Regions from separate parts of the Hydrogenophaga sp. 5NK40-0174 genome, predicted to be linked through region 2. Evidence: predicted binding sites of a transcription regulator. Region 2 holds the regulator's gene; each other region holds the start of a gene.
The links. The regulator sigma-54, encoded in region 2, starts transcription at its own class of promoters, with help from an activator protein. The targets are predictions, from matches to a motif close to TGGCANGNAANCTGCTTT.

Region 1 (7,610 bases), on a different contig from region 2:
AAGGTCCAGACGGAACCGCCCTGCTCCAGGAAGTTGACCTTCTTGGCCACTTCACCACCCCACAGTGGCACAGCACCGCCCCAGCCGGAAACGACCGAGATGTACTGCTCACCGTCTTGCTTCCAGGTCACTGGAGGTGCCACCACACCGGAGCCGGTCTGGAATTCCCAGACGACCTTGCCGGACTTGGCATCAGCGGCCTTGAGGTAACCCTCAGGCGTGCCCCAGAACACCAGATCGCCAGCGGTCATCACGCCGCCCCACAGAGGAGCCTCGTTCTTGACTTCCCATGCCACCTTGCCGGTCTTGGGGTCGATAGCGCGCAGAGAGCCGATGTGGTCTTCGAACAATGGCTTGATGGTGAAGCCAGCACCCAGGTAGGCAGCGCCTTTCTTGTAGGTGATGGGCTCGTTCCAGATCTCCATGCCCCACTCGTTGGTCGGCACATAGAACAGGCCAGTCTTCGGGCTGTATGCCATTGGCATCTGGTTCTTGCCACCCAGGAAGCCTGGTGCAGAGAACACAGCCTTGCCCTTCTTGCCGTCGCCGGTGGAAGTCGGGTCGCCAGGACGGTTGTCGTCAACAAAGTTCGGACGGCCAGTCTTGAGGTCGACGCCGGTGGCCCAGGTGATCTTCTTGACAAACGGGAAAGCGTTTTGCAGCTTGCCGTTGTTGGCGTCGATCACGTAGAAGAAGCCGTTACGGTCAGCCTTGGCGCCCATGCGCTTGCCATCCATGTCGAAGGTGATGAACTCGTTCACACCGTCGTAGTCCCAGCCGTCGTTTGGTGTGGTCTGGTAGTGCCACTTGATCTTGCCGGTCTTGACGTCGATGGCGACGGTAGAGGCAGAGTACAGGTTGTCGCCCTTGCGAACATGGCTGTTCCATGGACCAGGGTTGCCGGTGCCGAAGTAGGCCAGACCGGTCTTGGCGTCATAGGAGCCGCCGAGCCAGGTCGCAGCGCCGCCGGTCTTCCAGGTCTCGCCTGGCCAGGTGGCGTTGGTCTTGCCGGTGATACCGTTTTCCTTGCCATCCTTGAAGCCCATGTGGCCTTCGACCACTGGACGTGTCCAGACCATTTCACCGGTCTTGGGATCGCGGGCTTCCACGCGACCGATCACGCCGAACTCACCGCCGGACACACCGGTCAGCAGCAGGCCGTCAGCGATCAGGGGAGCAGCGGTGTAGCTATAGCCTGCGCTGTACTCGTCGATGGTCTTGCGCCACACGACCTTGCCGGTTTCCTGGTCGAGAGCAACCAGTTTGGCATCGAGTGTGCCGAAGATGACCAGGTTGTCATACAGGGCTGCACCGCGGTTGATCACGTCGCAGCAAGGCATGATGCCTTCTGGCAGACGGTGCTCATATTTCCACAGCTTCTTGCCGGTCTTGGCATCCAGCGCGAAGATGCGCGAGTAGGACGCGGTGACAAACATCTTGCCGTTGTGAATCAGCGGCTGGCTTTCCTGGCCACGCTGCTTCTCGCCACCGAAAGACATGGACCACACGGGAACCAGCTTGTTGATGGTGCCAGAGTTGACGTCGTTCAGATCGGAGTGGCGCTGACCTTCAGTGCCCATGCCCCAGGTGAGGACGTCTTCCGGCGTGCTGGCGTCTTTGGCAATCATGGCGTCGGTGACCTGGGCGCTTGCCTGCGCTGCGGCGGCCATGACCAAAAGACTCAAAAGAGTACGTTTCACAGTGTTGTCTCCTGCTTGTTCGTGAGGTTAAAAGCTATGAAGGCGGCCTTCGGCGCGCCATCTGTTTGTGAGAAGCGGTGGTGTACCACCGACCATTTGCACCCCAAGGAAGGGGCAAATTCTGTGCCAGCCAATTTGGCCGTTCTGACCTAGAGAGAAACCCTCCCTGTCGACCGAATCTCAGCGCCAGAGAGGCAACAAAATGTGTGGAATCGCTGTACCTCCTGTGACACTGTTCAATATTGACGCAACAAAAACCTGCTTCACAGGTGACACAAAGAGACGTGATGCGTGCGCACTTCATCAGTCTCGTCTTATTGATTCGGCACCAGCGCAGCCTTCTCGAATTGGGGATACCACTGAGTCAGGCTCCTGTGCAACTCTGCGGGCTGTGCCGCCCACGATTCAAATCGCGTCGGTACAGGCTGATGCAGCAATTCACTCAGGTCAAACCCTGATGCCGCGCTATCCCGCATCGTCTTCGTGATCCATGAAAGCCATGCGCTGGTTTGCTCAATACCTTTGGCGCCAGCATGCACCGGTCCGTGGCTTGGCACAACCGTTTTGACCCTAGATTCATCGACCCAGTTACCCATGGTTGCAAGACTGCGCTGCCAGGCATCAAATCTGGCATGCGGCGTCGTAGGCACGCGGTCCATGAACACGAGGCCACCGGCGAAGAGCACCCCCGTGGTTTCATCGAGCAGCACCAGGTCATCAGCGGTGTGCCCTTCCAGTCGGACCAGCTTGATGTCATGGCCGCCCAGCCTGACCTCGCCAGCTTGCAAGGCATGGGATGCAGGCGTGGACTCAGTGCCTTTCATCCAGTCACCACACATGCGATAGAGGTTGTCTGCGTAGGCTTCACCCTCTGCTGTCTGGCCGGCGATCGTTCCCGGCAGTGCCTCCACCTCCCTGTTTTTCCAGGCCTGGTTGCCGAAGAAATAGTCCGGGTGCAAATTGAGATTGAGGACGTGCAGAATGGGAGCGCCGCCCGAGACTTTTTCAATGGCTTTGCGCTGCTGCTCACCGTAGAGTCTCGACGGACCAGTGTTGATGACGATGACGCCCTCGTTGGTCGCGATGAATCCTGTGTTGATGATGTTGCAGCCGTTGTCGGGCGTGAAGTCTTCGACGGCGCCTTCGATCACCCATGTGTCCTGTGCGATCTGGCGCGGCTTCAGCCCGTAATCGAGCGTCTCCCGGTTCACTTGCGGGTTCGCCGGCGATAGGCTGGTGGCCAGCGCATTGGCACCGAAAAGCAAGGCCAGCGCCGCACCTGCTGCCACATGCCTGAATGGGTTCCTCCGCCTCATACGCCCACCTCCGCCTCGATCAGATTGCCACCGTTGTCGCGCCCACTGAGGTGAAACTGGCGAGGTGCGCTACTGGGCATCTCAAGCGTCAACAGCGGGTTCTCAGACACCGGCTCGTGAAGCGACAAGTGCCACCAAGCCTGGCCTGCTGCATCCTTGAGTGTCAGGTCTTCAATATAGAACGCTGGCGTACCCGCCACCAGTCCGGTGTCCATCGGGTGCATCACCCTCAAGCGAAGCCGTCGGCTGCCCTCCAGCACATTGCTGAAGAACCGCGCTTGTACCTGCCCCAGCGTCCGGCTCCACGAGCCATCGGCCCGCGTCAAGCCCGGTACGGTACAGCCGCCTCCAGCGGCCTCCACCCATGTGCTGCCCACCAGCCACTGGCCACTGCCGAGTTCGACCAGGGCACGGACCGGGGAAGCCTGTTCCATGCGAATGCGAAAGGCAATGACAGGCAGGGATTTCAATGGTTCAAAATCCAGCACGTGCCGAACAGGATTGCGGTCAACCACCACCCGTATTCGCTTGATGACCTGACCTGAAGCGACAACCTGGCGCGCGTCCACCATCAGGGGAACATTCATCGCGTCGTCGGCAAAGTTGGGGCCTCGCACCTGCACCTGCTCGGAGAAAGACCAGGCGGCATCGCCGATGAACTCTTTGTGCAAGGTCGGCCACTGCATGGAACCCAGTGGGTCACCGTCGGTCAGGTCTTGCACTGCCGCCGCTGGTAACAGCGCTGTCGCGCCAAGCAGCGCAAGCCCTGTGCGGCGATTGACGCCAATGCCCATCCGTTTGTCTCCTGTTGTCAGGGCGCTGGCAGGGCAATGCGTGCTGCGAACACGGGTCGCGCAGCCTCAGCCACCAGGCCTTTGTCGAATCCAGCCGCGCTGAGGGTCATAACCCCACAGCGCCAGCACAAAAAACACCAGTGTGCAGCCCAGCACGACTGCCCAGGCCAGTCCGTTGAACTGCCCATACATCGCAAAGCGAATCGCCTCGACTGCGTGTGTGAAGGGGTTGAACTGCGCAAGCTTGTATAGCCACCACGCCCCGGACTCTTGCAATTTCCACAAAGGGTACAGGGCCGGGCTGATGAAGAACATCGGGAAGATCACGAAGTTCATCGTGCCGGCAAAGTTCTCCAGCTGTTTGACATACACAGACAGCACCAGGCCGAGCGAAGCGAGCAAGGTCGCTGCGCTGGCCATGGCCACGAGCAAACCCGGCAGGTGCCGCCAGGCGATCTCAATGCCGAAGGCGAGCGATATCAGAAGAAAAACAACCATCTGCAAGACGGACAGACAGGTTCCCGCCAACAGTTTGAAAGCGAGCAGCCACCCCCGGGGCAAGGGCGCCGTCAGCAGCAAGCGCATGACCCCCATCTCCCGGTCGTACACCATGGACAGGGAGCTTTGCATGCCGTTGAACAGCGCGATCATGCCCAAGAGACCGGGCACCATGTAAACCTTGTATTCGATGTAGGTCTCGTACGGGGGCACGATAGCCACCCCGAATACGTTGTGAAACCCAGCCGAAAACACCACAAACCACAACAGCGGTCGCACCAGTGCCGATCCGAGCCGGGACGGCTGGCGAAGAAAGCGCGACAGCTCCCGTCCAACGACGGCGCGAAGTGCTCGCAGCACGTGCGCCAGAAAGCCTGCCGCAGGCGCGCTCATGGCGTCTTGCATGCGTTCTCCTGCTCGTCCAGGCCCAGCGTGTCCATGACCTCCTTGGGATGGAGCACGCCATCAATGGGCGCTGCAGCCACTACGCCATCGACATGCGTGAGGAACACGGGTTGGCGCAGCTGACCGTTCCAGGAACGAAAGCTCAGCGCCTTGCCCTTGAATCCATCCAGGCGAACTGCACCGCTGCGCAAGGCCTGAAGCTGCTCCTGAACATTGGCCTTGGGATGTTCCACCAGCACCGTGGCCATGGCCCGTGCGGCCATCCATGATGCCCAGTCCTGCCCTCGCATCAGCTGCCCTGTCTGCCGCAGGAAGCGCCTGGACAACTGAGGCCCGCCGAATCGCTCCCACTGCGGGTGCCAGGCCAACGGCACCAGACCATTGGCACCGACCACGGGACGTGGCATTTGGGTGGCGTACGGAACAGTACGGGCAAATTCACCGTCGGCGTCCATGACCGCCACCACCTCGTGCGTGCGCTCACTGGTCAGCAAACGGACATTGCCCAGGTCCCTTTCGCGCGGGTCTCCGGACAGCTTGAACGGCTTCTCTTGCACGACCTTGATGCCATAGCGTTTGGCCGACCGCTCAAATGCGCTGGCCAGCGCGGCGTCCGCCGGCTTGCTGCCATTGAGCACAAGCGCATTGCGCCAGGATTTGGACGACAGGTACTGGGCCAGGCCGTCGTACAGCATGGCTTGACTGGGATAGGTATGCAGAAGGTGTGGGGCGCAGGCTCCCCCGCGGAGCACGTCGTCTGCCAGACCAGTGTTGAAGACGATCGCACCATCGAGCATCACAGGTGCTCGCTTGACCAGGTCTTGCATCATGTAGCTGGGCAAGTCGGCAATGATGTGATGCACCCCCTCCTTCCTCAGCGCTGCCAGAGTACGCGGCAAATGCGAAGGGCGTGCCAGTACCACGTCGCGAACTTCGAGCGCCTTGCCTTCCACGTCCAGCTCGAACGCGGAATCTTCAACACCTAGTCTCGCACCCTCCACCGCCCTGCTGACCGGATGCCCCGGGTAGGCCCTCTCTGTACGACGCGCCTCGTAGCGCGGATCCCCCTCGACAGAAATGACAGCGAGCGTCACCTTCTCCACGGACCCTTGCTGCGCCCACACCGGCACCGAGGCCGGTGCAGCAAGCAGTGCCCATGCGACCACGCGCAAGATCTGGCGCCGCACTGCCGTCATCACTGTCGAAGTCAAGCGGTACCTCCTCAGGGCTTGATCACGATGGAATGCGGCACACGGCCAGCGCCGACGGTTTTGACAGACTTGCCTGTGGCCGTGTCAATCAGCGTCATGTCGTCGGACAAGCCATTGGTCACATACAGCGTCTTGCCATCAGGGTGCTGTGCCAGGCCCCACGCACGTTTGCCCACCAGAATCTGGCGACGGACTTCGCGCGTCGCCACATCAATCTCGGCGACATGGTTGGCACGTCCCAGTCCCACCCACATGGTCTTGCCATCGGGGCTGATCGTCATGCCCACCGGCGTGATGTCGGTCTGGCGCATGCCCTTGACTTCAAACTTGATGCGCTTGAGCTCCTTGTAGTCTTTGGTGTCCACAACGCTCACGGTGCCATCCAGCTCGTTCGTCACCCACAGCTCGGCACCGCCAGCTGCCAACACAAATCGCCGAGGACGCTTGCCAACCTTGACGTTCTTGACCACCTTCTTGGCCTCCACGTCGATCACGTGGATGAGGTTGGCCACTTCGGACGTGACGTAAGCCGTTTTGCCGTCCGGGGTCAGCAGCACGCCTTCTGGCTCGCCGCCTGTCTTGATCTCGAACAGGTCTTCACCCGAGGCGATGTCATAAGCGCCCATGACGTTTTCTTCTTCGATCGACACATAGGCGGTCTTGCCGTCAGGGCTGAGGTCGAAGATCTCCGGGCTGTCACCCAGCTCCACCGTCCGCGCGAGCTTGCCCTTGGCCAGATCGACCACGCCCAGCGCATTGCTGTCACCACAACAAACGTACAGCTCGCTGCCACTCTTGCTGAGCATCATGTGGCGGGGCCGCTTGCACACATCGATTGCTCCGACGCGCTCTCCGGCCACGTCAAACACGTAGACCTTGTTGTCTTTCTCGCTGGACACGTACACCCTGCCCTCGGCCATGGCTGCCTGGGAAAAGGCTGCCACGCCCAGCGCCATCGCCAGTGTCCTGGCAAAGGGTTTGAGTCCACGGGTAAAGAATGGGTTTGACGTTTCTGACATATTGAGCCGTCTCCTTCTGGTCGTTAGAGTTGTAAAAGCCGCTGCACCCGAACACTCTGCGCAGCAGACCGCTCAAATTGGCAAGAACAATGCCAGCCATACAGGAACAGATGTTGCTTCATGTCGCAGGCTGACCCGCAGCGCCAGCACTGACATGAGACAAGACCATGGCTATCATGGCACGGAGACAGAAATGAAAGGCCAAACACCTGTGAGCCCAGCGGACTTTGAACGAGGGAAAACCCTAGGAATCAGGCGGCGCGACTGGCTTCGTTGTGCCACCGCCAGTGCTGTTGCAACAATGGGCAGTGTTCCATTCGTGAACGCACTGGCCGAGACTCGCCCCTGGCCGACGCGCCCGATCGAGCTCATTGTCCCCTGGCCGGCCGGTGGCGCCACCGACCTCACGCTGCGCATCCTGGCCGAAGAAGTGGAGCCGACACTGGGCCAGCCGGTCGTCGTGGTCAACAAGCCTGGCGTAGCTGGCACCCTGGTGGCATCCGAACTCAAGTCTGCCAAGCCCGACGGCTACACCATTGGTCAGATTCCTGCCACTGTCATGCGGCGCTGGTTGATGAAAGACGTGCCATGGGACCCACTCACCGACATCGAGCCCATCATCCAGATTTCCGGCGTGACCTTTGGCATTCTCGTGCCCGCCAGCAGT
Region 2 (7,610 bases):
CGCCATAGGGCGGATTGAGCAGCAACACACCGGGAGTCTCGGTAGGGGGACGGCGTTCCAGTGCATCGCCTCCGCGCAGTTGCACGGCAAATGCCACGCCCGCACGCTCAGCATTGCGCTGTGCAAAGTCGACCATACGGAAAGCCACATCGCTGCCAAACACGATAGGCGAATGCCCGTCCGGCCATTGCCTTCGCGCTTTTGCTGCCTGGTCCTTGAGCGACTGCCACACGTGCTGTTGGCAAGGGATCAGTTTTTCAAAAGCGAATCGCCGCTGCAGGCCTGGCGCAATGTTCAAAGCCATTTGCGCCGCTTCAATGACCACCGTGCCGCTGCCGCAACAAGGGTCGTACAGCGGAGGGATGTCGTCCACCGACTCGGCCGCACGGGCCTGGTCGTCCCACCCCGTCGCAGCGATCATGGCTGCGGCCAGGGTTTCCTTCAGCGGCGCATCGCCCTTGTCTTCTCGCCAGCCCCGCTTGAACAAGGGCTCGCCCGTGGTGTCGATATAGAGCGTCAGCTCGTCAGCCGTCAGGTGGGCGAACACCCGCACATCCGGCCACCTTGTGTCCACGCTGGGTCGTTCGCCGCGCTTGGCGCGAAACCGGTCACAGACGGCATCCTTGATCTTCAGTGCGGCAAAGTTCAGGCTCTTGAGCGGGCTGTGCTGCGCCGTGATCTCAACCTTGAGTGTTTGATCAGGGTCGAACCAGATCTCCCAGGCGACGCTGGAGGCGGCGTCGTACAGGTCCTCTTCTTGCCGGTAGCGCCCGTTCCACAGGCGAACCAGCACGCGCTGAGCCAGGCGGCTGTGAAGATTGAGCAGCATGGCATTGCGCCACGACGTGCGCACCTGCACGCCAGCACGGACCGCGCGAACCGGCTCGTCTGCTCCGACGAGCCGGCGGACCTCGGCTTCAAGAAATGCTTCGACGCCGGCCGCGCAGGGCAGAAAGATGTCCAACTGATTCATGCGATGGATTTGACTGTTCAAGACAAGTCGCGTTCACCCGCGACCTGGGAGCCATAGGGTCCGGTTCAGAAGGCGGAGCTCAAAGCGCCTTGCGTAGATTGGCCGGAGCGATCCGCAACGATTCCCGGTATTTGGCCACGGTTCGGCGCGCACACTCAATACCCTGCTCGCGCAGCATGGCAGAAAGCTGATTGTCGGACAACGGCTTGCTGGGTTCTTCGGAGGCGATGAATTGCTTGAGCAGCGCTCGCACCGCTGTGCTGGACGCGTTGCCTCCCGTTTCCGTTCCCAGGGAAGAGCCAAAGAAGTACTTGAGCTCATAGGTGCCGAATGGCGTGGCCATGTACTTGGCCGTGGTCACACGGCTGATGGTGGACTCATGCAAGCCCAGCTCGTCAGCGATCTCGCGCAAGACCAGAGGGCGCATGGCCAGCTCGCCGTGCATGAAGAAATTGCGCTGCCGCTCGACAATGGCGGTTGAGACACGCAAGATGGTGTCAAAGCGCTGCTGGATGTTCTTGAGGAACCACCGTGCTTCCTGCAACCGCTGTTGCATGGCGGCATAGCCCCCACTGTCGGCATTGGCGTCTTTTGTGCCGCCGCGGCTCTGTCTCATGGCGCCCGCATAGGCATCCTGAACCCGCACCTTGGGCATCACATCAGGGTTGAGCTGCACCTTGAAGCCACGCCCCGACCGACTGACGATCACGTCCGGCACGACCACCATCTGATCGACGTTGACGAAACGCCGTCCGGGCTTGGGCTCCAGGCCGGCAATCAGTGCCAGGGCAGACTTCACCAGTTCTGCTGGCAGGGAACACTGGGCGCTCAGCCGTTTGACGTCCCGCTTGGCGACCAGCTCCAGCGGCTGGTCGCAAAGCTGCAAGGCTGCCTGGGCCTCGGGCGTATTGCGCAATTCCATGATCTGCAGCCGCAGACACTCGCTCAGATCGCGAGCACCCACGCCTGCCGGCTCGAGATGCTGCAACCAGGCCAGGGCCGTGCGCAGCTGCTCTTCAGCCTCCTCCAGCTGCTCCACACCTGGAGGGGGCTCGCCCGCACCGTGTTTGAGGCGCCACCAATCGAGCGCCAGCGACATGAGGTCATCTTCAAGATAGCCGTCGTCGTTGAGCGACTCAATCAGGAAATACAGCGCGGCCTGATCGTCGTCACTCAGACGCATGCAGCGGGCTTGCTGGTGCAGGAAGTCATACAGGGTCTCGTGGGCGCTGGCCAGATCCATGGCGGAGACCTCATCCCCCCCATCGCCGCTTCCGGCGTTGCGCGCTGGCGCATCCCCCCCCCACTCGCCGTCATCGGGCGCCACGTCGACGCTGCCATCCCCTTCCCAGCTCTCCTCCACGGGCGCGTCACCATCGGCACGCAATTCCGCAGCTTCCTCGCGCGCCTCTTGTGCAGTGTCAGAAGTGGATGTGCCATCCTTTGTTGCAGAAGGACCGGCATCGGTCTCAGTGCTCTGGGCGGCGTCGATTTCGACGGCCTGCTCTCCTGAGCTCACCTGCGCATCCGACTGATCGAGCCCGAACTCCTCTCGTTCGGCCGCGTCGTCGGCGCGCTCGAGAAAGGGGTTCTCGTCGAGCATTTGCTCGACTTCCTGCGCCATCTCCAGCGTAGACAACTGCAACAGCCGGATCGACTGCTGCAGTTGAGGGGTCAGCGCCAGATGCTGGGAGACGCGTAGCGAAAGGCCTTGCTTCATGAGCCCCACACCAGCCGCACGCGCAGACCATCGCCAGCGTACAACCGTTGTCGTTGAGCTTGCACACCCGCACCCATGCCTACATCCTGAAGTGCTCGCCCAGGTACACCCGGCGAACATCTGCGTTGTCCACAATTTCCTGCGTTGTCCCGCTGGCAAGGACCTGACCATCCGAGATGATGTAGGCGTGATCACAAATGCCAAGCGTCTCTCGCACGTTGTGGTCCGTGATCAGGACACCGATGCCACGCGACTTGAGGAAGCTGATGATTTGCTGGATCTCGATCACGGCGATGGGATCGATACCGGCAAAAGGCTCGTCGAGCAAGATGAACCGTGGACTGGTGGCCAGGGCTCGCGCGATCTCGACGCGGCGGCGCTCCCCGCCGGAGAGCGCTGGGGCCGGGGAAGCGCGCAAGTGGTCCACCCTCAAATCCTTGAGCAACTGGTCCAGCCGGGCATTGATTTCCAGCTCGGACAAGGGTTGTCCGGCCACATCCACCTGCAACTCCAGAACCGCGCGGACATTTTGCTCGACGGTGAGTTTGCGAAAGATGGATGCTTCCTGCGGCAGGTAGCCCAACCCGAGGCGAGCCCGTCGGTGGATAGGCAAGCGTTCGATGCGCTTTCCATCCAGGGTGATTTCGCCGCCGTCAGCGCGCAGCAATCCGACGATCATGTAAAAAGAGGTGGTCTTGCCTGCACCGTTTGGTCCGAGCAATCCCACGACCTCACCCTTGTCAACCGAGAGTGAGACATCCTTGACGACCTTTCGGCTGCCATAGGATTTTTTCAGGCCCCGAACGTCCAGACGACTCTCGACAGCCATGGCCGGCGGCGATGCCGGCTCGAGCAATGCGTCGCTTTCGCTCACGGAGTCTTCTCGTTGAGCTTCTCGGAAGACTTGAGCTGCGCCGGCGGAGCCGATGGCTCGCTGGTCTTGTCCTGAGGAATGGGGGTGAGCATGGCCCGAACACGGCCGCTCGGGTTGCTCTCCGTCTGGGCACCCTTGCCACCCTTGACAGTGAACACCTCTGTCTCACTGTTGTAGACAATTTCATTGCCCGCACTCTCGTCATTGAGCTGAGCACCGCGGAAGCGGCGCAGCACAGCCTGCCCGGTGAAAGTCACCGTCTGCTTCTGGCTGTCGTAGACGATCTTGTTGCCTTCCCCTTCAATGTACTCATCCAAGCCTTCGCGCTTCTGGCGGAAGAAGCCCGGATTGCTTCCCTTGCCCACCAGCACGCCTCGCTGGTTGCCCTGATCGTCCTGACGAACCCGCAGGGAGTCTCCGCGCATGGTGATCGTGCCTTTGGTGATCAGGACCTTGCCGCTGAAGATGCTGGTCTGGCGGGCGTCGTCATAGCGCAGCGCGTCAGCTTCAATGTTCATGGGCTTGTCCTTGTCGGCTTTTTCAGCCAGCGCAACACCATTGGCGAGCAGGGCAACACCAACCAGAAGGGTCGAGCGGATCAGAGATGTGGGAAATGTTACAGGCGTCATGGCAGTACAGGGCACGAAACTTGCATTCATTGTAGCGATTTATCGCTGGTATGCGGGGGGTGACTTGGCAATCACACCATAAAAAAGTGACAAGGGCCGCCCGAAGGCAGCCCATTGCTCGTCAGCCAATGGTTTGAAGATCAGATCTCAGCCCTTGCGGACTTCATCAATCAGCTGGGACGCCACTTGCAAGGTGCGAGGTCCTTGACCGGGAATGTAGAAGCGGCCCGCCACCGTCACAGCAGGCGTGCCTTCGACCTGATAGGCGTCCTGAACCTGCACGGCTCGCTTGGCCTTGCCTGCCACGCCGAAAGAGTTGTAGACCGCCACGAACTTGGCGCGATCCACACCCTGGCTCGCGACCCAGTCAGCAATGCTGTTGGCATCGCCCAGTCGCTTTTTCTCGGTGTGCCATGCCTGGAAGAACTTGTAGTGCAACTTCTCCACCAGGTCCATCGCTTCCAGCGAGTAGTACAACTGCTGCAACGGCACAAAGCGCGCGTTGAAAGCCACATGCACACGGCGGACCACGATGTCATCTTTCTGCTCGGCCTTCCACTTTTCCATGGGCGGCTCGAAGTTGAAGCAGTGGGGGCATCCGTAAGAGAAGAATTCGAGCACCTCGATTTTTCCCGTGGGCACGTCTGTCAGCACCGGGTCCTTCAGCACCCGGTAGTGCTTGCCTGGCGTGAACACCTGTGCCTGCGCATTCGCCAGACCTGACCCCAGAACGGCTGCACTCACCAGTGACTGGGAAAACAAACGACGCTGCATGCTCGGCTCCTCTCGATCCTGATCAAAAATTCGTTGGTCTCTTGTGGCCTGGCAAAGTTCCTCTCAACTTGCCCGCGGCCCATCACGCCTTCAGCGGCGCAGTCGCACGAGAACGGCGTCCACGCCATTGACCACCAGCTGCTCGCGGGTGGCATCTGCCATGGACTTCTCCTCGAACGGCCCGATGCGGACGCGGTAGACGGTCCGGCCATCCTGGCTGCGCTCGGATACGCCAGCGACCATGCCCATCATGCCCAGACGGGCACGCTGGTTTTCAGCGTCGCCCGCCGAGCTGAAAGCGCCGGCCTGGACAAAGTAGGTGTACGGATCGCTCTGGTTGACCAGCCCGTCTGCCGAAGGGCTGGTAGAGGCCGTTCGCGAGCGGACGAAGTCACCCAGAGGGTCACCTTCTGTCGCATTGCCACTCTCGGGCTGTGCGGTGACGCCAGGCTGTGCAGGCGGCTCGGGTGGCGGGGCCACTGTGGTTTCCTGGCCGCCCAGGACCGAGTTGGGGTTCCAGCCCTTGTTGCGCTCAGCCTCTTGCGCATCCTGTTCGGCGGTCCGGGACAGGGACCGTTCGACGAACGGAATGGGCACGCGCGTGACGTACACCGCGACCACAAGTGCGATGGCCAGCCCCACCACGACGCCGATCACGAAACCCAGCAGGGTTCCGCCGCGTTGGTGGCGGGCAGAGGCAGAAGAAGATGAAAGTGGTGTCATGTTGGTGCTCAGGTTGGACAGCCGCTATCGACAGCGGGTTGCCTTACATTTTCTCGGGCGCACTCACGCCCAGCACAGCCAGACCATTGTGCAACACCTGCGCGGTGGCCGCGACCAGTGCCAGTCGGGCCAGCTTGATCGCTTCGTCCTCCACCAGGATGCGTTCGGCGTCGTAGTAGGAGTGATAGGCTGCGGCGAGGTCACGCAAGTAGAACGTCACGTCGTGTGGCGCAAAGTCACGTGCAGCACCGGCGAGCATGTCGGGGTACTTGGCCAGCTGCAGCATCAGGGCTTGCGCAGCCGGGGTGTCCAGCGGCGACAGGTCCACGGTCGTGAGGGTGGCGGCATCACCGCCCCAACCCGCCAGCACCGAGCAGATGCGGGCGTGTGCGTACTGAACGTAGTAGACCGGGTTGTCGTTGTTCTTCTGAACAGCCAGATCGACATCGAAGGTGTATTCAGTATCGGGCTTGCGCGAGAGCAGGAAGAAGCGCACGGCATCCTTGCTGGTCCACTCGATCAGGTCTCGCAGGGTGACATAGCTGCCCGCACGTTTGCTGATCTTGACTTCTTCGCCACCGCGCATCACGCGCACCATGGTGTGAAGCACGTAGTCCGGGTAGCCTTGAGCGATACCCACACCGGCTGCTTGCAAACCAGCGCGCACGCGTGCAATGGTGCCGTGGTGGTCGGTGCCCTGGATGTTGATGGCCTTCTCGTAGCCACGCTCCCATTTGGCGATGTGGTACGCCACGTCGGGCACGAAATAGGTGTAGGAGCCATCGCCCTTGCGCATGACCCGGTCCTTGTCGTCACCGTAGTCCGTGGTCTTGAGCCAGAGAGCGCCCTCTTCTTCGTAGGTCTTACCGGCATCGCGCAGCTTTTGCACGGCCGCATCGACCTTGCCGCTGGTGTAGAGGCTGGATTCGAGATAGTAGTTGTCGAACTGGACGGAGAAGGCCTTGAGGTCAAGGTCTTGCTCGTGGCGCAGATAGGCGACGGCAAACATCCGGATGTCATCCAGCGCATCCGGGTCACCGCTGGCGGTGAACTCACGGTCATCGGAGTGCACCGTCTTCTTGGCCATGTAGTCGTTGGCAATGTCCTGGATGTAGTCGCCGTTGTACGCAGCCTCGGGCCAGTCAGCGTCACCGGGCTTGAAGCCTTTGACGCGCAGCTGCACGCTGTTGGCCAGGGTCTGGATCTGCACACCCGCGTCGTTGTAGTAGAACTCGCGGAAAACGTTCCAGCCCTGTGTTTCGTACAGGTTGCAGATGGCATCGCCCAGTGCGGCCTGGCGCCCATGGCCCACGTGAAGGGGGCCGGTCGGGTTGGCCGAGACAAACTCCACCATCACGCGGTGACCATTGGAGGGCTGCACACCAAAGCCGGCTGCATCGTGCAGGACTTCGCTGACGATTTGCTGCTTGGCCTCGGGCTTGAGCCGGATGTTGATGAAGCCAGGCCCGGCGATATCGATATCGCTCACCCACTGCTGGTAGACCGGCTGCGCCAGCAAGGCAGTGCGGAGTTGTTCTCCCACCTGGCGGGGGTTGGCCTTGAGCGGCTTGGCCAGTTGCATGGCCGCGGTGACTGCGAAGTCGCCGTGGGCGGCCACCTTGGGCGACTCGAATGCAGCCTTCTCGCCAGCACCGGGCGAGAGTTTTTCCAGCTCGGCCGCGAGCCCGGCCAGCAATTCCTGTTTGATCTTCAGCATGGGCACCGATTGTATGCGGCGATCAGTCGCCAGACGCCCGTAGCGGGCGCAAACTGGACCGGGCGGCAACCATGACAGCATCCGTCAGATGCCGCGCCGCCAGCGGCTCCTGTGCCCAGTGATGCCAGTAAAGCGCCACGTCCACGCCGGCGCCCTCATAAACCGGCTGCAACCCCGGGCACTGGGCCAGGTGGACCTCC
Region 3 (7,610 bases), on a different contig from region 2:
GCCGGTACCTCCAAGGTGGTGCAGGCCGCCATCAATCCGCTGGTGCAATTGTTCCGCCCCGTCTCTCCGCTGGCCTGGCTGCCCATCGTGACCCTGATCGTCTCTGCGGTCTACGTCACCACCGGCGAACCCATGTTCGAGAAGTCCTTCCTGATCTCGGCCATCACCGTGACGCTGTGCTCCCTGTGGACCACACTGATCAACACTGCCATTGGTGTGTCCTCCGTTGACAAGGACCTGGTCAACGTGGGCAAGGTGTTGCAGCTTCCTCTGGGCACCCGCATCCGCAAAGTCATTCTGCCCTCTGCCCTGCCCTATATCTTCACCGGCATGCGCCTCTCGCTGGGTGTGGGCTGGATGGTTCTGATCGCTGCCGAAATGCTGGCGCAAAACCCGGGTCTGGGCAAGTTTGTCTGGGACGAGTTCCAGAACGGCAGTTCGGACTCGCTCAGCCGGATCATGGTTGCCGTTTTCACCATCGGTGCCATCGGCTTTGCCCTGGACCGCCTGATGCAAACCCTGCAAAACCTCGTCTCTCACCGCTGATTCCCGCTTCACCCCATTCGCACGCACAAGAAGTGTGAACAGGCCTCAGGAGCCGACATGAACGCCATTGCCATGCCCCAAGCCATTCTCGATACCGCTGCCTCACATGACACGCCTCAGCTTGAGGCGGTCCCTGGCACTGCTGCGCTGGAACTGCGCAACGTGTGCAAGGGCTACGGCAGCGGATCCAGCCGCACCGAGGTACTCAAAGACCTCAGCTTGCGGGTGGAGCCCGGCGAGTTCGTGGCCATCGTCGGCTTCTCCGGAACCGGCAAGACCACGCTTATCAACCTGCTCGCAGGCCTGACCCAGGCTGATTCGGGCGAAGTGCTCAAGAATGGCGATGCCATCACCGGCCCGGGGCCTGACCGAGGCATTGTGTTTCAGAGCTACTCCCTCATGCCATGGCTGAGCGTTCGTGAGAACGTATCGCTGGCGGTCGACCGGGTCAATGGTTCGATGAGTGCCTCCGAGCGCGGAGATCTGGTCAAGCACTATGTGTCCATGGTGGGCCTCACGCCCGCCATCGACAAGAAGCCAGCCCAGCTCTCCGGCGGCATGCGCCAGCGCGTCTCCGTTGCCCGTGCGCTCGCCACCGACCCTGACGTGCTTCTGCTGGACGAGCCACTCTCCGCCCTGGACGCTCTTACCCGCGCCAACCTGCAGGACGAGATCGTCAAGATCTGGAGCGAAAACAAGAAGACCGTGGTGCTGATCACCAACGATGTGGACGAAGCCCTCATGGTGGCCGACCGCATCATTCCCCTTCAGATCGGACCTGGCGCTGCACTCGGCCCGTCGTTCAGCGTGGACATCGACCGCCCCCGCGATCGCCGCGCCATGAACCACGACCAGCGCTTCAAGGAACTGCGCCAGGAAATCACCGCCCATCTGATTGCGCTGTCACACCAGAACGCTGCACAGCAAGGCAACAATGTTGTCCAGCTGCCAAGCCTGACCCCGCGAGCACCCAACGAAAGCAAGAGCCAGGGTGTTGGTGCCACAGCTGCGAGGCTGCTCGGCATGCGTCATGCCGCCCTGGCGGAACGCATCGAAGCAGAAGCCCTCGAGGCAGAGCGCCAGATCCCTGGCAACGTGAATGACCGCGAGCCCACCACGGCCGACGACCGCTTTGTCGAGTTCTCCAACATCGTCAAGATCTATCCGACGCCCAAGGGGCCGCAGGCGGTGGTCGACGGCTTCGACCTGAAGATTCGCAAGGGCGAGTTCATCTCCCTCATCGGGCACTCTGGCTGCGGCAAGTCCACGGTACTGTCCATGATGGCCGGGCTGACCGACGTGAGCGATGGCGCCATCGTGCTCGACGGGCGCGAAGTCAACGATGCCGGCCCCGACCGGGGCATCGTGTTTCAGGCGCCCAGCCTGGTGCCCTGGCTGACAGCCTTCGAGAACGTCATGCTGGGCGTGCAGCGCGTGTTTCCTCATGCTTCCCAAGCCGAGCGCAAAGACACCGTGGAGTATTACCTCAACCGCGTCGGTCTGGGCAGCTCCATGCAAAAGAAAGCCATGGACCTGTCCAACGGCATGAAGCAGCGCGTGGGCATTGCCCGGGCGTTTGCACTCCAGCCCAAAATGCTCCTGCTCGATGAACCGTTCGGCATGCTGGACTCCTTGACCCGCTGGGACCTGCAAGAGGTGCTGATGGAGGTGTGGTCGCGCAGCCAGGTCACCGCCATGATGGTCACCCACGACGTCGACGAAGCCATCTTGCTGGCTGACCGCGTCGTCATGATGACCAACGGGCCACGTGCCAAGGTCGGCAAGATCATGGACGTGCCGCTGCCCCACCCGCGCAGCCGCGAAGCGCTGCTCAAGCACCCACGCTACTACGAGTTGCGCGAAGAGCTGATCGGCTTCCTGGAAGATTGCGGCAGCCAGCACTGATTCGCGGGCAGAGCAACAGAAGACGTATCGGGAAAGAGGGACGAGGGGGAAGGCGCCCGGCAAGAGAACGACAGAGAATCATCCTCGCGCCAAGAGCGGCGCAGCCAGCGTCACCGTGGCCATGTCGCCCGGTGCGCTGTGCTGTTTCTGCCTTCGCTCAGTGCCATTCGCGAAGATCGTGACAGCCATCACAGATGCGCCCGGAAGTTCTGTGCCGGGAGCACCGATGGCGACAAGAGCACTAACAATATCGGATTGATTGCGTTCATCCGGCGCAGACGACAGACAGCCGCCAGATGATCATCTCATCTCAGCTGGATGCGCCTGTCGCGATGAAACCAGTACAAGAATCAGCATCACTGACCTTCAGGGAAACACGACATGGAGCAGAAAACACTGCAATTGATCGCCAAGCTCCGCCGACTCGCCGGCAGGCAAGGCAAGCCCTTTGACGTGCTGAAGTTCTCCGAGGACAGCGAGTACGCCCAATCGACCCTGACGGGCCTGATGGACACGGACGACGAAGATGTGCTGGTCACAGGGCTCTCACTGCAACAGGCCTTGACGTCCATTCCTTCACGCCCCGAAACGCAGGAAGTCAGAACCAGGACGGGCGAGCCGCTGACATCGTCAACTTCGCCATCACCAGCTCCTTCTTCTGCCTCTGACACCCCACGCAGCAGCGGCGCACGCACCTACAACGGTCGCCTGCGCTGAGCTCCCTGCCGACAGCAGCAGTACGCGCACACCAAAACGGTGCGAAGTTTCTGGGCAACAACATTTGGTGCACACCGCCAACAGGCACGCACCACAACGCTGTCAATACGGCAACCGCGCAGCCTGCTTCAGATCGCGCCACCAGGCTCGCCCTTGGTCCTGATTGGCATGAGCCCAGCGATCCGGCGCTACAAAAATCAATAACTTAGCGCATCTGCCATTCTCGCCCGCCATGTCAGCGGCGAACGACCTTGGCACCATGGCCTGTCTTGCGCCACAGCTCGCCACACTGGCACACCTCTTGCATTAACAGAACAAGCGCAAAGAAGCGCTATCCAGACACCCTGGTCTGGAGCCCGGTGTGCAACGGCGCGCACCCAACACCTGTCCCCCGGCAACGGCGCCTGGTCAGAGTGTGCTCTCCAGCAGAGCAATCCCGTACCCCCACATTTCGGAAATGTCTGACGTCTGCCTGCACCTGGTTTCAGCAGCAGACACCTGACACCCTTCCTTCCCTACGCAGGCCATGGTGGCCGGCAACCCGCGAGCTTTTGTCAGGAGTGGTCGCAATGAAAAAGATGAACTTGGTGATGATTGGCAATGGCATGGCAGGCGTGCGTGCCCTGGAAGAGCTGCTCAAGCTCACCACTGACCTGTACGACATCACTGTCTTTGGCGCCGAGCCGCACCCCAACTACAACCGCATCATGCTCTCGCCTGTGCTGGCTGGAGAGCAGACGCTGGAAGAAATCGTTCTCAACGATTGGGACTGGTACAAGGAAAACAACGTCACCCTGCACGCGGGCTATAAAGTCACCGACGTGCACCGCACCAAGCGCATCGTGACTGCGGTGAACGGCGAAGGTCAGACGCTGGAAGTGCCTTACGACAGGCTCATCATGGCCACCGGTTCAAACCCGTTCATCCTGCCCATCCCTGGCAAGGATCTGGACGGCGTTCTGGCCTACCGTGACATCGCGGACACCGAAGCCATGATCGACGCAGCCACCCGGTACAAGAGCGCTGTGGTCATCGGCGGCGGCCTGCTGGGACTGGAAGCTGCCAACGGCTTGATGAAGCGCGGCATGAACGTCTCTGTGGTGCACGTGGCTCCATGGCTGATGGAGCGCCAGCTCGACGATGTCGCAGGCAAGATGCTGCAAAAGTCGCTGGAAGACCGCGGCATGAACTTCCTGATCGGCGCGCAGACACAAGAGCTGGTGGGCGACGACAAAGGTCGCGTCAAGGCCATCAGGTTCAAGGATGGCTCGGAAGTCGAGGCTGACCTGGTGGTCATGGCGGTCGGTATCCGCCCCAACACCGAACTCGCCCAGAAAATGCACTTGCACGTTGACCGTGGCATCGTGGTCAGCGACACCATGCAGACTGTGACCGACCCCCGTATCTATGCAGTGGGCGAATGTGCTGCTCACCGTGGCATCGCCTACGGCCTGGTGGCTCCGCTGTTTGAACAGGGAAAAGTGCTGGCCAACCATCTGGCTGAATTCGGCATTGGCCGCTACACCGGATCGCTCACCTCCACCAAACTCAAGGTCACCGGCATCGATCTCTTCTCTGCTGGCGACTTCATGGGTGGCGATGGCACCGAAGAGATCGTGATGAGCGATCCGTTCGGCGGTGTCTACAAAAAGCTGGTCATCAAGGACGACAAGCTGGTCGGCGCCTGTCTGTATGGCGACACGGTGGACGGCAGCTACTACTTCAAACTGCTGCGCGAAGGCCGCACCGTCCAGGACATCCGAGACAAGCTGATGTTCGGCGAAAACCACCTGGGCGATACCGGCCATCAGAGCCAGAGCAAAGCAGCGGCCATGGCCGACACCGACGAAGTCTGCGGATGCAACGGTGTGACCAAGGGCGCCATCTGCAAGGCCATCAAGGAAAAGGGCCTGTTCACGCTTGATGAAGTCAAGAAGCACACAAAGGCCAGCGCCTCCTGCGGCTCCTGCACAGGCCTGGTCGAGCAGATTCTGATGTTCACCGCTGGCGGCGACTACTCCGCCACGCCCAAGAAGAAGGCCGTGTGCGGTTGCACCGATCGCAGTCACCAGGAAGTTCGCGAGGCCATTGCACAAAACAAGCTGCTCACCATCGCCGATACGTTCAAGTTCCTGGAGTGGAAAACGCCCAATGGCTGCGCCACCTGCCGCCCAGCGGTCAACTACTACCTGATCAGCACCTGGCCCAAGGAAGCCAAAGACGACCCACAAAGCCGCTTCATCAACGAGCGCACTCACGCCAACATTCAGAAAGACGGCACCTACTCGGTCATTCCGCGCATGTGGGGTGGAGAAACATCGGCAGACGAACTACGTCGCATTGCGGATGCAGTCGACAAGTACAAGATCCCGACCGTCAAGGTCACCGGCGGCCAGCGAATCGACTTGCTCGGCGTGAAGAAGGAAGACCTGGTTCATGTCTGGAAGGACATCGGCATGCCCAGTGGACACGCCTATGCCAAAGCACTGCGCACGGTAAAGACTTGCGTTGGCAGCGAATGGTGCCGCATGGGTACACAGGATTCGACCCAGATGGGCAAAGATCTGGAACGCGCCCACTGGCGCATGTACGCGCCGCACAAGGTCAAGTACGCCGTCTCGGGCTGCCCGCGCAACTGTGCCGAGGCAGGCATCAAGGACGTCGGCATCATTGGTGTGGACAGCGGCTGGGAGATGTACATCGCCGGCAACGGAGGCATCAAGACCGAGGTTGCGCACTTCCTGGTCAAGCTCAAAACTGCGGAGGAAGTGCTGGAGTACACCGGCGCCTTCATCCAGCTCTATCGCAAGGAGGGCTGGTACCTGGAGCGCACCGTGCACTACGTCAACCGGGTGGGCCTGGACTACATCAAGAAGCGCATCCTGGATGATGCCGAAGGCCGCAAGGCACTGAACGAAGAATTGCTGTTCGCTCTCGACGGTGAGCCCGACCCCTGGTTCGAGTTCGACAAAGCCGGCGTCGACACGCGTCAGTTCGAGACGCTCTCGGCCAAGGCTCAGGAGACGGCATGATGAAACTACAGCGTCGCTCTTTCGTGGCGCTTGCCTGCGCGGCCCTGCCTTCTGCATGGGCCCAGGGAACAGGCGCTGCGCCATGGACACCAGCCGAACTCAACCTCGCCATCAACATGGCGGGTCGACAACGCATGTTGTCCCAGCGCGTGATCAAGGCCTGGCTGGCATCGACCATGCTCCCGGGCCATGCCGCTGCCCTGAAGGTCCTGGAAAGCTCGAAATCCCTGTTTGAAAAGCAGCTGACGGACCTCTCTGCCAAGGCCCCGTCGCAAGAAATCCGCTCCACTTACCTCAGCCTCGCGGCTTCGTGGAACGACTTGCAAAGCCTGCTAGGAAGCACCACCAGCACCCCGGATGCCGTTCGCACGCTCATCCGTGCCGACGCACGCGTGCTGTCACTTGCGCACCAGGGCACGCAGCAATATGAAGCTGTGCAAAACCAGGCGACCGGAGCTCTGGTCAATCTGGCAGGACGGCAACGCATGCTGACCCAGCGCATGGCCAAGTTCTATTTCACATCGGCCATGGGAGTAGACACAGACGCCTCAATGGCCGAGCTGCAAAAGGCCCGAGGTGAATTCGAGGCCGCCCTCGCCAGGCTCAAGGCTGCCCCTGAAGCCACGCCGCGCATCCTGGCCGAACTGCAGCTGGGTGAGACCCAATGGGTGTTCTTCCAGCACGCGCTCAAGCGCCTAGACCCTGGCACGCCCAACAAGACCTACCTGTCCGACGTCTTCGTCACCAGCGAGAACCTCTTGCAGGTGATGGACAAAGTCACCCACCTGTTCGCTTCCCTCGAAGCATGAGAAAGCCAAACCATGAGCCAATGGATCGCCATCTGCAAAGTTGAAGACATCCCTGTCCTGGGCTCGCGCCGCGTGTCGCGCGAGCAGGGGCTGGACGTGGCCATCTTCCGCAACGACAAGGACGAGGTCTTTGCCCTGCTCGATCGCTGCCCCCACAAGGGCGGACCGCTGTCGCAAGGCATCGTGTTCGGCGTGCACGTCACTTGCCCGCTGCACAACTGGACCATCGGCATGTGCGACGGCCAGGCCATGGCACCCGATGAAGGCTGCACGCCGAAATTCGCACTCAAGGTGGAAGACGGAGAAGTGTTCCTGGATGCCCATGAGCTGAGCACTCACGCCACCGATCTGGAGCGCCCCATCGCGGGCCCGGCACGCCGCAGGCAGCCCGCCTGAAGCTCACCCAACTGAACGCCTGAGACACGATGAGCAAAACCACCACCCGGTCCACCTGTCCTTACTGCGGCGTTGGCTGCGGTGTGCTCATCGAGTCGGATGGCCAGCAGATCACGGGCGTTCGGGGCGACCCGGACCACCCTGCCAATTTCGGCAAGCTGTGCACCAAGGGCAGCACACTGCACCTGACGGCTGCACAGCCCAT

Region 1: ABWV89_RS01810 (PQQ-dependent methanol/ethanol family dehydrogenase) is a predicted target of sigma-54. The motif match lies at 1,812-1,829, and genes of this name have one in related genera.
Region 3: nirB (nitrite reductase large subunit NirB) is a predicted target of sigma-54. The motif match lies at 3,459-3,476, and genes of this name have one in related genera.

Annotation. Positions count from the first base shown of each region.
Region 1 is NZ_BAABWG010000001.1:399,652-407,261, reverse strand. Features, by position in the region: gene ABWV89_RS01810 (PQQ-dependent methanol/ethanol family dehydrogenase) at 1-1,670, opposite strand, end outside; gene ABWV89_RS01805 (quinoprotein relay system zinc metallohydrolase 1) at 2,015-2,989, opposite strand; gene ABWV89_RS01800 (quinoprotein dehydrogenase-associated SoxYZ-like carrier) at 3,013-3,810, opposite strand; gene ABWV89_RS01795 (lanthanide ABC transporter permease protein PedC) at 3,877-4,713, opposite strand; gene ABWV89_RS01790 (type 1 periplasmic-binding domain-containing protein) at 4,698-5,924, opposite strand; gene ABWV89_RS01785 (PQQ-dependent catabolism-associated beta-propeller protein) at 5,936-6,943, opposite strand; gene ABWV89_RS01780 (tripartite tricarboxylate transporter substrate binding protein) at 7,263-7,610, shown strand, end outside.
Region 2 is NZ_BAABWG010000007.1:19,508-27,117, forward strand. Features, by position in the region: gene ABWV89_RS18080 (THUMP domain-containing class I SAM-dependent RNA methyltransferase) at 1-973, opposite strand, end outside; gene rpoN (RNA polymerase factor sigma-54) at 1,053-2,693, opposite strand; gene lptB (LPS export ABC transporter ATP-binding protein) at 2,773-3,522, opposite strand; gene lptA (lipopolysaccharide transport periplasmic protein LptA) at 3,564-4,196, opposite strand; gene ABWV89_RS18100 (thiol:disulfide interchange protein DsbA/DsbL) at 4,344-4,970, opposite strand; gene ABWV89_RS18105 (SPOR domain-containing protein) at 5,061-5,693, opposite strand; gene argS (arginine--tRNA ligase) at 5,737-7,410, opposite strand; gene argP (HTH-type transcriptional regulator ArgP) at 7,433-7,610, opposite strand, start outside.
Region 3 is NZ_BAABWG010000002.1:758,967-766,576, reverse strand. Features, by position in the region: gene ABWV89_RS09295 (ABC transporter permease) at 1-546, shown strand, start outside; gene ABWV89_RS09290 (ABC transporter ATP-binding protein) at 604-2,451, shown strand; gene ABWV89_RS09285 (hypothetical protein) at 2,833-3,168, shown strand; gene nirB (nitrite reductase large subunit NirB) at 3,738-6,200, shown strand; gene ABWV89_RS09275 (type IV pili methyl-accepting chemotaxis transducer N-terminal domain-containing protein) at 6,197-7,009, shown strand; gene nirD (nitrite reductase small subunit NirD) at 7,022-7,405, shown strand; gene ABWV89_RS09265 (nitrate reductase) at 7,435-7,610, shown strand, end outside.